Regions from separate parts of the Paenibacillus sp. P36 genome, predicted to be linked through region 1. Evidence: riboswitches for the same ligand, from Rfam matches in the RefSeq annotation. Region 1 holds a riboswitch; the other holds the start of a gene.

Evidence for each region. A riboswitch is a leader RNA that binds a small molecule or an ion and turns the genes downstream of it on or off. The one in region 1 is predicted to bind cobalamin.
Region 2: it holds a riboswitch for cobalamin, as region 1 does, so the genes downstream of both, ACKTT9_RS26720 (DUF4430 domain-containing protein) here and ACKTT9_RS07350 (ABC transporter substrate-binding protein) in region 1, are expected to answer to the same signal.

What each region holds. Positions count from the first base shown of each region.
Region 1 covers NZ_AP038372.1:1,569,608-1,576,835, forward strand. Annotated here, with positions in the region: gene ACKTT9_RS07330 (Lrp/AsnC family transcriptional regulator) at 16-507, shown strand; gene ACKTT9_RS07335 (aminotransferase class I/II-fold pyridoxal phosphate-dependent enzyme) at 523-1,728, shown strand; gene ACKTT9_RS07340 (aspartyl-phosphate phosphatase Spo0E family protein) at 1,796-2,062, shown strand; gene ACKTT9_RS07345 (hypothetical protein) at 2,125-2,655, shown strand; cobalamin riboswitch at 2,688-2,848, shown strand; gene ACKTT9_RS07350 (ABC transporter substrate-binding protein) at 2,998-4,017, shown strand; gene ACKTT9_RS07355 (FecCD family ABC transporter permease) at 4,032-5,054, shown strand; gene ACKTT9_RS07360 (heme ABC transporter ATP-binding protein) at 5,060-5,836, shown strand; gene cobT (nicotinate-nucleotide--dimethylbenzimidazole phosphoribosyltransferase) at 5,860-6,942, shown strand; gene cobU (bifunctional adenosylcobinamide kinase/adenosylcobinamide-phosphate guanylyltransferase) at 6,970-7,228, shown strand, end outside.
Region 2 covers NZ_AP038372.1:5,975,356-5,982,583, forward strand. Annotated here, with positions in the region: gene ACKTT9_RS26720 (DUF4430 domain-containing protein) at 1-5,348, opposite strand, end outside; cobalamin riboswitch at 5,516-5,716, opposite strand; gene ACKTT9_RS26725 (NUDIX domain-containing protein) at 5,769-6,287, opposite strand; gene glyA (serine hydroxymethyltransferase) at 6,363-7,228, opposite strand, start outside.

The DNA of each region.
Region 1 (7,228 bases):
AAAGGTTGGTTAACCATGGATGCTTTGAAGCTTAAAATTCTCGAATTACTGAAAGAAGACGCCCGCCGGAGTGCGGAACTCATCGCCACAATGTTAGGAACGGCGGAGGACGAGGTGGCGCGAGCGATAAGCGAGATGGAAGCGGATAAGGTCATCGTCAAGTACGCGACAGTTGTTAACTGGAGCAAGGTAGATGACGAAAAGGTTACCGCCCTGATTGAAGTGCAAATTACGCCTGAACGCGGACGCGGGTTCGACGCTATTGCGGAACGGATCTATTTATATCCAGAGGTCAAATCTGTCTATCTCATGTCTGGCGCTTATGATTTACTTGTAGAGGTTGAAGGTCATTCGCTTAAACAAGTCGCTTCTTTTGTTTCTAACAAGCTATCGCCAATTGATCGCGTGCTTTCAACCAAAACGAATTTTATCTTGAAAAAATACAAACAAGACGGCATCATTTTCGAGGATCAGGCTGATGATCATCGGATGCTTGTCTCTCCGTAAGGAAGAGGTAAAGCCATGATCAAAAATGAGACAATCGTAGAGCCGAACAAAGTGAAATCGATGCAGGGCTACCTTGCTCCTGCCGTACGTGAAATGAAGCCTTCAGGTATTCGGAAGTTTTTTGATCTAGTAAGCAACAGCAAGGATGATATTATTTCCCTTGGTGTGGGGGAGCCGGATTTTTCAACCCCTTGGCACGTTCGTGAAGCAGCCGTTTACTCTTTGGAGCGCGGCAGAACGAAATATACGCCAAACTCAGGGATTCCTGAGCTTCGCGAAGCGATTGCGGATTATTTGTACACATCCTTTAAAGTGAAATATGAGCCGTCGAATGAAGTCCTTGTGACCGTCGGAGGCAGTGAAGCCATTGATTTGGCTCTGCGTGCTTTGATTACGCCGGGGGATGAGATTCTGATTCCAGAACCTTGCTACATCTCCTATTCGCCTATTACGAGTATTAGCGGCGGCGTTCCAGTCGGAATCGAAACATTCGCGAAGGATCAGTTCAAACTGACAGAGAAGGCGCTTCGTGATGCCATTACGCCACGCTCCAAAATTTTAATTCTATGTTATCCAAGCAATCCTACTGGCGGCATTATGACTTATGAGGACTGGCTGCCAATTGCCAAAGTTGTGGAAGAGAACGATCTAATTGTGATTTCGGATGAAATTTATGCGGAATTGACCTATGGGCAGAAGCATGTAAGTTTTGCAGCTGTTCCGGGCATGAAGGATCGGACAATTCTAGTTAGCGGCTTTTCCAAAGCATTTGCGATGACTGGCTGGAGAATGGGATATGCATGCGGTCACCGAGAGTTGATCTCCGCAATGACCAAAATTCACCAGTATACGGTGATGTGCGCACCTGTGATGGGTCAAGTAGCTGCACATGAGGCTTTGACAAATGGTTTGGAAGAGAAAGACCGTATGATAGAGTCTTACAATCAACGCAGGCGCCTGGTCGTCAAAGGGTTCCGCGATATTGGACTGGAGTGTCATGAACCGCAGGGTGCTTTCTACGCCTTCCCGAGCGTTGTTGCCACAGGACTTACTTCAGACGAATTTGCCCAGCGGCTTTTATTCGAAGCTAAGGTTGCTGCTGTACCAGGAGATGTGTTCGGCTTAGGTGGGGAAGGTTTCTTACGCTGCTCTTATGCCTATAGTGTATCTCAACTGAATGAAGCTTTAGAGAGAATTGGAAAATTTCTAAGAAATTTGTGATTCAAACTGAAAAATCTATGTTAATTATTCATGAAAACTGGTATTCTTGTAGTAAGGAGGGATGAGCATGGCTTTCATGGAATACCAACTATCAACCTATCGAAAACATCTGCAAATTAATGAACAAGATTTCGAACAACGTTGGTTGACTAAGCGTGCTAAGAAACGTAACTCCCTAAACTTATTAGAAGAAGAGATTCATTCTCTGCGACGCAGGTTAGAACAGATGGTTCTGGACGGAGAAGAAATGACATCCGAATCTGTCGTGGAACTCAGTACGATACTTGATCTCAAAATAAATGAATATATGAATAATTGGAAGAAAAGTCGGTGAAAGCCGACTTTTCTCGCGACTATCGATATATTTAGATTCGTATACGGAGGTACTCTTACATCATGAAATTGAAATTTCTAATGGTCATGCTAGTGTCAGCACTTATGGTGATAGTTGCGGGTTGTGGAGGACCAAAGCCGGATGTTTCTATCTTTGTCATGGGTCAAAATGGATTTCCAAGTGATGCAGGTGAGAAGCTAGAGGCATCTTTGAAAACGAAGATCGGCGAGACTCCTACCGTTAAGCTGAATACTTCTCCCATTTTCTCCATGGAAAAAATGATCGTTGAATTGGCGGCAGGCGGAAACGGCATCTTCATCCTGGCGGATGACCAATTTAAAACATTAAGCAATCAAGCAGGGTTCGTTTCTCTGGACGAGACGATTAACCCTTCGGATTATCCGGACGGTGTTATCGAAATTGCGGAAGAGGGCAAGCCTGCCGAAAAGCATCTGTATGGAATTCCGCTCTCAGGCAACAAGTGGATGAAGGAGCAAGGCTTCGAAGGAAAAGGACTTATTGCTTTCATTCCTGTCAATGCCCCGAAAATGGAGGAAGCTAAGCAAGTACTCAAGGTTATTGCACAAAAGTAGCAAGAAGTCTATAATCGACAATTAGATTGATAGTCAAATATGCAGCCATTGGTGCCGGCAACGAATTCACATATGAATTTCATTGTCGCTTAAAAGGGAAGCCGGTTGAAGTCCGGCGCGGTCCCGCCACTGTAATCCGGAAGAGAAGTATTGCCGGGGAGCCAGGATACCTGCCATGGTGCCGTTACGACATCCTTCGAGGAAAAGGATCGCTTTAAATCAGGAAGCAACGGATTCGTTGCTGAGCACCGCGATTTATCGTCCCCTTTGTTCCTTAGGAACAGAGGGGTTTTTTATTTGGGATTTATCGAAATCACAGGTTTCAGAGAGAGGGGTTACACCATGCAAATGAAAAAGAACGGGATCAAGAGGGCACTCCTCTTATCGGTTGCTTTAGCGACAGCGGTTAGCTTAGCGGCTTGTGGTAAGCAAGAAGCGGAAATTACCAGTCCATCTAAGCTTGGCGGAGAGTCAACGACGGCGCCTACTCCTGCTGCAACAACAGCTGCGACATCCAAAAAGACGGCGTATCCGCTGAAAATTAAAGATGCAACGGGGAAAGAATTCACTTTTGACAAGGCGCCGGAGCGGATCGCATCGGTTTCTCCTGCAGAAACGGAAGCACTTTTTGCACTTGGATTGGATGATAAGATTGTTGGCGTCTCCGATTTCGATGATTATCCGGAAGCAGCGAAGTCCAAGCCCAAATTGGGAAGTATCACGAAGCCGAACCAGGAAGCTTTGATTGCGACTAATGCGAATATTGTCTTTACAGGTGTCTCGATGAAAGCGGACACGGTTGAAAAACTGCGGGAATCGAACATCAATGTGTTTAAAGTGGAACCCAAGACGTTGGATGATGCGATTGCAAACATTGAAACCTATGGTTTGATTACAGATCGTCAGGAACAAGCTGAGAAAATCGTCACCAAGATGAAAGCGGATCGTAAGAAGGTTGTCGATGCCGTGAAAGATGTAAAGCAGGAAAACAAGAAAAAAGTATACATAGAATTTAGTCCGGGCTGGACCGTCGGCAGCGGCGAATTTATGGATGAGCTGATCAAACTTTCGGGCGGCATTAATGTAGCTGGCGACGGTAAAGGCTGGTATCAAATCAGCGAAGAGAAAATTATCGCACAAAACCCGGCTGTTATTCTCTTTGCGAATGGTGTCGTAGATACCAAAAGCAAAATGTCGCTTGATGAAATTATTCGCACACGAAGCGGTTGGGATGCTATTGAAGCTGTAAAGAACAAACAGGTAATCGGTCTTGACCAGAACCTGCTGAGCCGTCCGGGACCGAGATTGACCGATGGACTGCTGGAAATGGCGAAAGGCATTTATCCTGAACTGGTGAAATAAATGAAAAAAAACTAATGCTATGGGGAGGAGTAGGGGGTATACTCCTTCTTCTTTCTATTCTGGCAAGTTTATCGCTGGGAACAGCTAATCTCCCAGTACTCCAAATTGCAGGCATCCTAGGGAAGCATATTCCTTGGGCTGGCGACTATATCGACGTCACTTGGCAGCAGTCTGCGGAGCAAATCATAAATAAGGTTCGTTTGCCTCGCGTATTGCTGGGGATTCTGGTAGGGGCCTCTCTCTCCGTTGCCGGAGCTGCTTTCCAGGGCGTGCTGCGCAATCCGCTTGCAGATCCATACGCACTTGGGGTTTCTTCAGGCGCTTCGGTCGGGGCGGCGTTTTTAATCTATTTTGGTCTGCAGATGGCTTTGTTCGGGCAATGGTCGGTTCCGATTGTTGCTTTTGTAACGGGACTTATTTCCCTTTTCCTTGTGCTTAAGCTGGCTCAGATCGATGGCAAGCTGAAGATGGAGACGCTTATTTTGTCCGGCGTTGTCATGCAGGCTTTTCTTGGCGCGATTGTTTCCTTTATGGTTTCGATTTCTAAGCAGGTCATTAATGAAATTGTTTTTTGGTTAATGGGCAGTTTGGCGATGCGGGGCTGGCCGTACATAACGATTATTTCGCCATATTTAGTCATAGGTTTAGTAATACTGCTTAGTTATGCAAGATCATTGAATTTGCTTGCGTTGGGAGAGCGGCAGGCTTCCCATTTGGGAGTAAATGTAGAACGCACGAAGCTGATTGTGCTAATTGTTGCTACATTTATTACGGCGGCAGCTGTCTCTGTAGCAGGTGTTATCGGCTTCGTAGGGCTCATCATTCCGCACTTGGTTCGTCTGATCGTCGGTCCGGACTATCGTCTTATTATTCCTTTGTCCGCGATTGGCGGCGGTATCTATGTCTTGTGGGCGGACACGCTCGCTCGTACCTTGCTAAGTCCGACGGAGATTCCGCTTGGTGTTATCACAGCGTTTTTGGGGGCGCCATTTTTTGCCTATTTGCTACATAAGGATAAGAAAACGTTAAGAGGTTGAAAACGATGATTAAAGTGCAGCAGCTTTCCCAAAGCTTTCATGAACGGCCGGTACTTGAAAATATAAGCTTTGAGGTTCAACATGGTGAGTTTTTTGGGATTATTGGGCCAAATGGCAGCGGGAAATCGACGTTACTACGCCTTCTTTCCGGGATTGATCCGGTTAAAAATGGCTCGGTAGAGCTGGATGGTCGACTGGCGTCGGCCTATTCACGAAAGGAACTGGCCAGATGGCTGGCCGTTTTGCAGCAGGATGCACTGCCGCCGGTTGGATTCACGATTCGCGAAGTCGTGGAGATGGGCCGTTATCCTTTTCAAAATTGGCTTGGCGAGGATACCGTGGAAGCGGAGCAACTCATCGAGGCGATTATTCGGAAACTGCAGTTGGAACCGCTTGTTGAACGAACGATTGAGCGTCTCAGCGGCGGCGAGAGGCAGCGGGTCGCGCTTGCAAAAGTCATGGCTCAGCAACCTCGTTTGCTTATGTTGGATGAGCCTACAACCTTTTTGGATATTGGGTATCAAGTACAGATGATGGATTATATTCGTGAATGGCAGCGCGAGTCGCAGTTAACCGTAGTGGCGGTTCTGCATGACTTGAATTTGGCCGCGCAATACTGTACACGGTTAATGGTGATACATAACGGAGAATTGGCAGCGATTGGAACACCCGATGAGATTATTACAAGCAAATTAATTACAGAGGTCTATGGAACTGAACCTATTGTTCTGCAGCACCCAACGAACCAAGCACCACAGATTTTATTGCAGCCGGGAAAATAATGAACTTGGTAACGGAGGAATGGATGATGAGTAATTTGCAAACGATGATCAGTGCAATTGAGCCTATTCATGCAGATGTGGTGAAGCAGGCGAATGATCATTTGAATCAATTGACCAAACCGCAGGGGAGCTTAGGCAAACTGGAAGATATTGCGCGACAAGTTGCCGGGATTACCGGTGAAGTGAAGCCGTTGTTTGATAAAAAAGCGGTCATTGTCATGGCAGGCGACCATGGTGTTTGTGAAGAAGGCATTAGCGCGTTCCCAGCGGAAGTCACGCCGCAGATGGTGCTGAACTTCCTTCATGGCGGTGCAGCGGTTAATGTGCTGGCCAGACATGCAGGAGCAGATGTTGTTTGCGTCGATATGGGGGTTAACGCGGATCTGGAGCATCCGAACCTCGTTTCACGCAAGGTAAGAAAAGGTTCACGCAACATGGCGCGCGAAGCAGCGCTTACGTTAGAAGAAACCGTACAAGCGATTGAGGCGGGCATTGAGTTAGTGGATGACCTGGCTCAGAAGGGTTATCGTCTTTTTGCGACCGGTGAGATGGGGATCGGCAACACAACGGCTAGCGCGGCGATTTTATGCGCATTGGGCGGTGTGGATGCTGAAATATCCGTAGGCCGCGGAACGGGTATTGACGACGCGAAATGGCTGCATAAGCGGTCGGTTGTCAACAAGGCGCTCCACGTGAACGGACTTCATCCTGCGAAAGACAACGCGATCAGCACAAGCGGCGACTTCGCGCTTGAAGTGTTAAGCAAGGTCGGCGGATTGGAGATCGCCGGACTGGTTGGCGTGATTCTTGGCGCAGCGAAGAATCGGTGCCCGGTTGTCGTCGACGGCTACATCTCGTCGGCAGCAGCGCTCGTGGCGAGCCGATTAGCCCCGCTAAGCGCGTCCTACATGCTCGCCTCGCACTTATCTCAAGAGCAGGGGCATGCGAAGATGCTTGAGGCTGTGGGCCTCTCTGCGATGCTGCAGATGGATATGCGCCTGGGAGAAGGAACAGGTGCGGTGCTTGCCTTTAACTTGATCGAAGCCGCAGGCAAGATCATGCGAGAGATGGCGACATTCGAAAGCGCAGGCGTGTCGCGGGAGTAGACAGCCTGAGAAGGAGGCGGAGGCGCCATGGCGGTTTTGGTAACGGGCGGCGCGCGCAGCGGCAAGAGCTCTTTTGCAGAGAAGCTCGCGATGCATGGCAGCGAGCGTGGGATCTATATCGCGACCTCCCACATCTACGATGAGGAAATGAGGGAGCGGGTTCGTCTGCATCAGCAGACGAGGCTCAGTTCGGGGTATCCATGGGATACCCGGGAGGAGCCGTTTCGGCTGTGCGAGCTCTTGCAGCAGCTGGACGAGAGCGGCGAGGAAGCGGTTGTTCTGGTTG
Region 2 (7,228 bases), 4.3 Mb from region 1:
GTGATCTTCTCCTTGCCTTTTGTCGCTTCCATGCCTTTTTCATCTGATTCGTACCGTTCAATAGGTGTAAACGTATTTCCTTCGACAAACCCGGCAAGCTCGTCTTTCGCTCCTGTTATTACAAAAGTGAGCGGTTTATCAAACTGTACGGATTCGTTTCCATTCCCCATCGCAAAGGCATGCGTGAGTTTCAGCACATTTTTGCCGATATCTTTAATGCTGCCTTTCACAAGGTTCTGGAGATTGGCATCCTCGCGATTTAATGAAGTCAAAACTTCAATTTTTGGATTACCTGATTTCAACGCTGTTCCTTTATCGATCGTAAGAGAGATATCGCCTTTTACCGCTTTAATCAATGGAATACTGTCTTTAACCGTCTCTAAGTTGAAAAATACTTTGTGATTCACATTAGGAATGTTAACGGTGATTAACTCTTTATTTTTCAGGTCATCTGAAATAGTTAACGTGTAATCTTGTGCAAGTTCCGAAGGAATGTTAATGATCGGCTTCTGCCCTGTCGGATTACCAACGATCGGACCTGCCGATGAATTATCACCTACATCTTTTCCAAGATTCGTTGTATAACGCCACTCCACGATATCCCCATTTTTAAGCACATACGAGCTTGCACCGTATCCTGGATAGGCTCCGTTCACATTGTACATCCATCCACTGCCGTCGCCGTGGTCGAATTCGCCATCCCCGTCAATGGATTGAACATATATACTTCCGTAATCTTCATTCCATAAAGCGCTGTAGTTGATTCCGCGTGTTTTGAGAACTCTTTCTAACACGCTCCATGCCGTATCATCAGTCTTCAGTTCTACGCTAGTTTCAGAAACGACATAACCTTTATTAATTGTAAGCTTATCTACTGATAGCGTTACATACTTTGTTGCTGGCGGAGTAGTGCCCCCACCGCCATTCCCTGGACCAGTAGTAACATCGCTCGTAGTAAAAGCGACAAAATCTGTAAAATGCTTCGTTTTAATGATAAGGTCATTGCCACTATCGTACGCATACTCATTTTTACCACTAGCCAATCCCTCAGCGTCGCTCGAGAACCTCTCGATTGATTTCGTTGATCCATTCTGAATATAGGCAGCTTCTTTGCCTTTCATACCCGCTATAACCAGAGTTACAAATTGATCAAATTCTATGCGATCATTGCCCCCGAGGGTAATCGCATGATACACCGTATCGAGCTTCTTCGCGCTGGAAATTACCGTATTCAACGCATTTTTCAATGTAGCATCCGATGTATCGTTGGTAGTGATCAGTTCCAATGCGGATGATTGACCGCTGGTAATCTGGGCGCCTGCTGGAATAACAACAGATAGATCGCCTTTGACTGCCTCAATTCTGGGCAAACTTGTTCCTGTTGGCAAATCCAATCGGACTTTTGAATGACTATCTTTTGGAATTTCCACTGTAACTAATTTATTTGCATCTGCACTCGTTATGGGAATGAGATAGTTCTGATTATCAGATGGAATAACTACTTTAGGCTGATCACCGCTCGGTAGGGGCACTTGAATGGGTGCCGGGTCCTCCAACCCAGGCAGTGATTTGGTGAAGTCATACAACCGTTCTCCATGGCCTTCTTTAAAAATCTTATAGGCTGCTAGCGCTTGAAGTGCTTGTTCCGTCGCCATTGCATCCGATCGAAGTTGCATTGTATGCGAGAAGCTTCCATCTGGCAAACGGAACTTGAATAACTTGTCAAGTAAATTAACACCATTTTTTGCATACTTCGCACTTGCTGGATCTATGTTATTCGAGGTTAGCGCAATAATGGCTTGAGAGACACTTTCGCTGCTATCCACTCCATATGAAAGATAGCCCCCATTGGATTGTTGGTTCAGAGACAACCAATTTGCTGCTTTTGTAAGGGTGTCTGCCTGAACTACAGCTTGATTGTCCGCATACGGAGCTAAAGCAGTAAAGGTCATCGCAGTAATATCAGGATCACTTTTACCAGTGCCTAAAGCAAAGCCTCCGTCTTGATTTTGTTTAGAAATAATTTGATTGATAATTTTTTGCCTTGTCCATTCGGCATTATCCGGTACAGAATAATTTTTGGAATCAAGTGCCAGCAGAGCATAAACTAAACCATTAATGCCTTGGGCGGTCATTTTGCTGTGATTGTACAATTTCTCAATCAAGTTAAAACCTTCAACGTGGGATGCGTCACCACCAGTAACCGTTATACCAAGGATCGACCGTTCAAGATCAGTAACTAAGTTAAAATCTCCTTTGGAACTTGAAACACTATTGGCTAGTTTTTGATAATACGTATAGGGAAGCTTATTACCCGTGCGTGCTAAACCTATCGCGCTCCAGTCTGAGCTTACCCCGCTTGGTTTGGTGAGGAAATACTTAGAAGCAGCGTTAATTGCCGCTTGAATTTCACCTGCTGAAGGCTGACCGCCGGACGGGTCATTGGGATCCACTGGAACTGTTGCTGTGACTAAGTTTTGAAAGGCTGCATTTATTTTGGCTAATGCACTATCAACATGATATTGAATAGCATTGATATTTGCGGAAACTGCTTTTGCAAGTGTTAAGCTATTTTGCAGTACAAGCCAGCTTGCATCTGTATAGTTGCTCTTTTGCAAAGCATCAAGCTCAGTTATTTTTGCATTCAGTGCCGTTTTATTGGCTGTTGTTGTTATATCTTGCTCATAATCATCTGTGTAAACAAGTGAAATGATGTCACCGTTATTTAATTTGTAATCCGCGATGCCAACAAGGGCAAATTGGCCATTGACCAAGTACATCCAGCCACTTTTGGTACCACCATCACCTGTGTCCAAATCGCCTATTTTTGTGATGTAATTTCCGCTTGCATTAACAACGGGGATCTGTTTCTCAGCTAATACTTTTTGAATCGCAAATGCAGCTGATGAGCCTTCTTCAACAACTGTGTCTGTTTTAGCTAAGTTAACGATTTTTCCAGCTGTTGCGCTGAAACCATTTACGATGACAGATACCGTAATATTACCCGGTGTTGTTGGCGGATTCTCATCCAAGTAATTATCCGTATAGCGAAGCACGATATCGGCGTTATGGTCTAATATGTAGCTGGCAATTCCGACATCTGGATCAACGCCATCAACGGAATACATCCAGCCGCTGTAAGGTCCCCCATCGAAGGCAGCCAAATTTCCAACCTTTGAAATATAGGCGCCATTTTCATTGACAAAGGAAATACCCGCTTCATTTAATACCTTCTCAATCACGTAAGCTGCCGTATGACCTGGCTCAATATTTACGGTTGTTTTCGGTAAAGTGACACTTTTACCAGCAGCAGCACTAGTGCCGTTCAAAGTGAATGAAACAGCAATCGTTTGTGGATCCGTAGGTGTCGTGACTAAGTTTTGAAAGGCTGCATTTATTTTGGCTAACGCGCTATCTGCATGATATTGAATTGCATTGGTATTTGCAGATACTGCTTTTGCGAATGTTAAGCTGCTTTGCAATACAAGCCAGCTCGCATCTGTATAGTTGCCCTGCTGCAAAGCATTAAGTTCAGCAATTTTTGCATCCAGTGCCGTTTTATTGGCTGTTGTTGTTATATCTTGCTCATAGTCATCTGTGTAAACAAGTGAGATAACGTCACTGCTTTTTAATTTGTAATCCGCGATGCCAACATCGGCAAATTGCCCGTTGACCAAATACATCCAACCACTCTTGGTACCACCATCACCTGTAGCCAAATCGCCTATTTTCGTGATGTAATTCCCGCTTGCATTAACAACGGAGATCTGATTTGCATCTAGTACTTTCTGAATCGCAGCTGCAGCTGTTGAGCCATCTTCAACAACAGTGTCTGTTTTAGCTAAGTTAACGATTTTTCCAGCTGTTGCGCTGAAACCATTTATGATGACAGAAACCGTTATAGGAGGAGCATTATTTTGCAGGCCTTGCACGGCTGCTAGCAAATTAGCTAACGTGACGTCAACCTGATCTTGGATTGCCGTACTGTCGGCCGCCACTTGTTTGGCTGCTGCCAAACTATTTTGCAGCGCTTGCCAACTCGTGTCTGAATAATTACCTTTTGTCATGCTCTCAACATCAGTAATCGAGGCATTCAACGCCGTTTTATTGGCCTCTTTTATAATACTCAAGTAGTAAATCTTAGGGGTATTTATGCCTTCTTGAGCAATAACTCTAACGATCTTAGCCTTATTTGCGCTCAATGTAATTTCTTTGTCAATTAATGCACCTGAAGTACCGCTTTTATTATTGACGAAAATTTGGCTTGCTGTGCCGTTAGCCGTAACCTTAATTTTATCCGCATTGATTCGGATATCCTCATAGACATAAACACCAGAAGTAACGGTAACTTGCTTCGTTACGTCAGCACCAACCCCTGACAATACGATGCTTGAAAGATCGTCAGTTTCATAAACCGCATCATTGACGGATACCTTCTGCAGAGCAGTAACTTCGGCACCTATTTCACCCAGGGCACCACCGTCTATTTGAACTGCATTATAAACCTTAACAAAGCTGACATTCGTTAAATTAACAGGTTTACCAGTACTGTCAACAGCCCAGCTAATATCGATAGGGTCACCTTTGACTGGCGATGTTAGATAGGGATTAGCAGGAACATCATAGGGAGCACTGCCGTTCGCGTGCGTATCGGGATAACCGAAAGCATTTTTTCTAACATTTATTTTCACACCGGAATAAGTATACGATTGGTTGTTAAAATCCGATGGGGCATTGGGGTAATTTGCAGGTATCGGATAATACGCATGTTTATGATAAGCATTGGTTTTTACATCCCCACTGCCTGCCTGATTATCAACCCATGGCACATTGACACCATTAGGGCTTGTAAAATCCGGCTCGGGATTCGTATAAGTAACTCTATAATCCCAAATTGTGCTGTCTTCGTAATGCTCGGATCCAGCAATATAAAACCACGGGCCTGGATTACCTGTCCCATCGTCCTGTGCTACAGCCACACCGGCAGGTTCTTCGTTACCAGCGAAGGCATTTCCAAATACGGTGAAATCCACGCCGTATGGATTTTTGGGATTGTTCTGAATCGGTTCATCAAACTTGTAGACGACGCTTCCTCCAAAAGAACCGAGGGAGACTCCCGTAGAACCGGGCGTATTCGTCCACTTCGAGTTAATATCGCCCGTTCCTCCCCAAGCAGCCTCGTTAACGAATTGCCCCGGTGCTGGCAACCATTCGCGAATTGAGCTTGGGCCTGTTGTACTGGCAAGAGCTTGACTGCTCGGTCCTGCCAAAACCCCTAGCGAAGAAAATAAGAGTACAAAAGACATAAAAAGTGCAATAAACGGCTTTGAAACATAACGATGACTCATTCTTGTCATTCCTCTTTCCTACCAAATTTGGACAACCGCGCAAAAAAGCCACCCTAAAAAACTAGGGTGGCTGTACATCCATTAGTACGCACAAATAACATGTGTCATAGTAAGAATTATGCCTTAGCATAATCTTTTGTTGCTAATTCCCACCCCCAAAGAATTAGTAACATACTATAAATAAAGGCAGGTCTCCTGGCTCATGCGTCATCGCTTCTCTTTCGCCTTCCCAATCTCGTGAACAAGTCAGTGGCATATGAAAGAGTTACTCGGCAATTACAGTGGTGGGACCGCGTCGGCTTTGACCGAACTTCCCTATTAAGCAAGCATCCAAATCGTATGCTTGCACCCTTATTTAGCATATTATATTTTGTCATCGCTAATGTTATATCGTTTATTTCGTTTTGTCTACTTCATAATTTATTTCATAGCTTCGGGACAAGCCTTGTAACTATCTCTAATAAACCGATGATCCTTAATCCATTCGGATACAATCATATAGACATTATCCTTCATATAAGGACTAAATGTTTCATCATTCATAATCTCAACTTGCTGCGGAATCGCATCTACCAGCATGATACCATCCGTCTCAAATCCGCCCGGGAGCGCTCCAAGAACAAGGACCGTGGAAATATAAATATTTTTCACAAATACTAGATGATCATTTTCAAAAATTAGATATTGCCCAATTCTCTCGATCGCATCCAGCTCTCCTCCAGCCTCTTCCTGCATCTCTCTTCGAACCGTTTGAAGAACGGGCTCCCCCTTCTCTCTCTTCCCTCCTGGCAACTCCCACCCCCGGCTGTTATGTCTAACGAGAATCAATTTACCTTGATAGAATGCACAAATCAGGACACAATTTGCTTCTTCAATGAGACATTCCTTGGATAAAATAATCTTTTGATTCTGCAAAGCACCTGGAAATTCATACTTCACTATGCCACCAACTTTTTTTCTAATAATAAAAAAAGTATTTGATCCAAAGATCAAATACTTTGTTCAATTGTAACTTTAGTAGCTCAACCCTGGATATAATGGGAATTGCGCTGTCAGATCACTGACCATTCCCCGTACTTGGTTATGCACAGCTTCGTCCGTAGGATTTTTCAACGTTAACGCCACAATTTTGGCAATTGTTTTCATAGATTCTTGATCCATGCCACGGGCGGTAACAGCTGGAGTTCCGATCCGGACTCCGCTTGTAACCATCGGTTTCGCAGGGTCGAAAGGAATCGCATTTTTGTTTACCGTTACGCCTACTTCATCCAGCAAATGTTCCGCCTCTTTACCAGTGATGCCCAGACTGCGCAAGTCGATCAGCATCAGATGGTTATCTGTGCCTCCGGATACAAGATTGACACCTTCGGCCAAAAGCTCTTCTGATAACGTTTTGGCGTTGAGAACAACATTTTGAGCGTACGTTTTAAAATCTTGTTGAAGCGCTTCGCCAAAAGCAACGGCTTTAGCGGCAATAATATGCATCAGCGGTCCGCCTTGCGTTCCGGGGAATACCGCTTTATCAATCGCTGCAGCCCAAGGCTTGCGGCAAAGAATCATACCGCCGCGGGGACCGCGAAGCGTTTTATGCGTAGTTGTAGTTACAAAATGAGCGTGCGGCACAGGACTAGGGTGCAACCCTGCCGCAACTAACCCGGCAATATGAGCCATGTCCACAAAGAACAGAGCTCCTACATCATTAGCTATCTCACCTAATGCTTCAAAATCAATAATGCGTGCATATGCGCTGGCACCAGCTACAATCATGCGAGGTTTATGCTTGAATGCCAATTTGCGAACCTCATTGTAATCAATCAACCCGTCGCTTTCTCTAACACCATAAGGAATAAAGTTGTACAAAATACCCGAGGCATTAACAG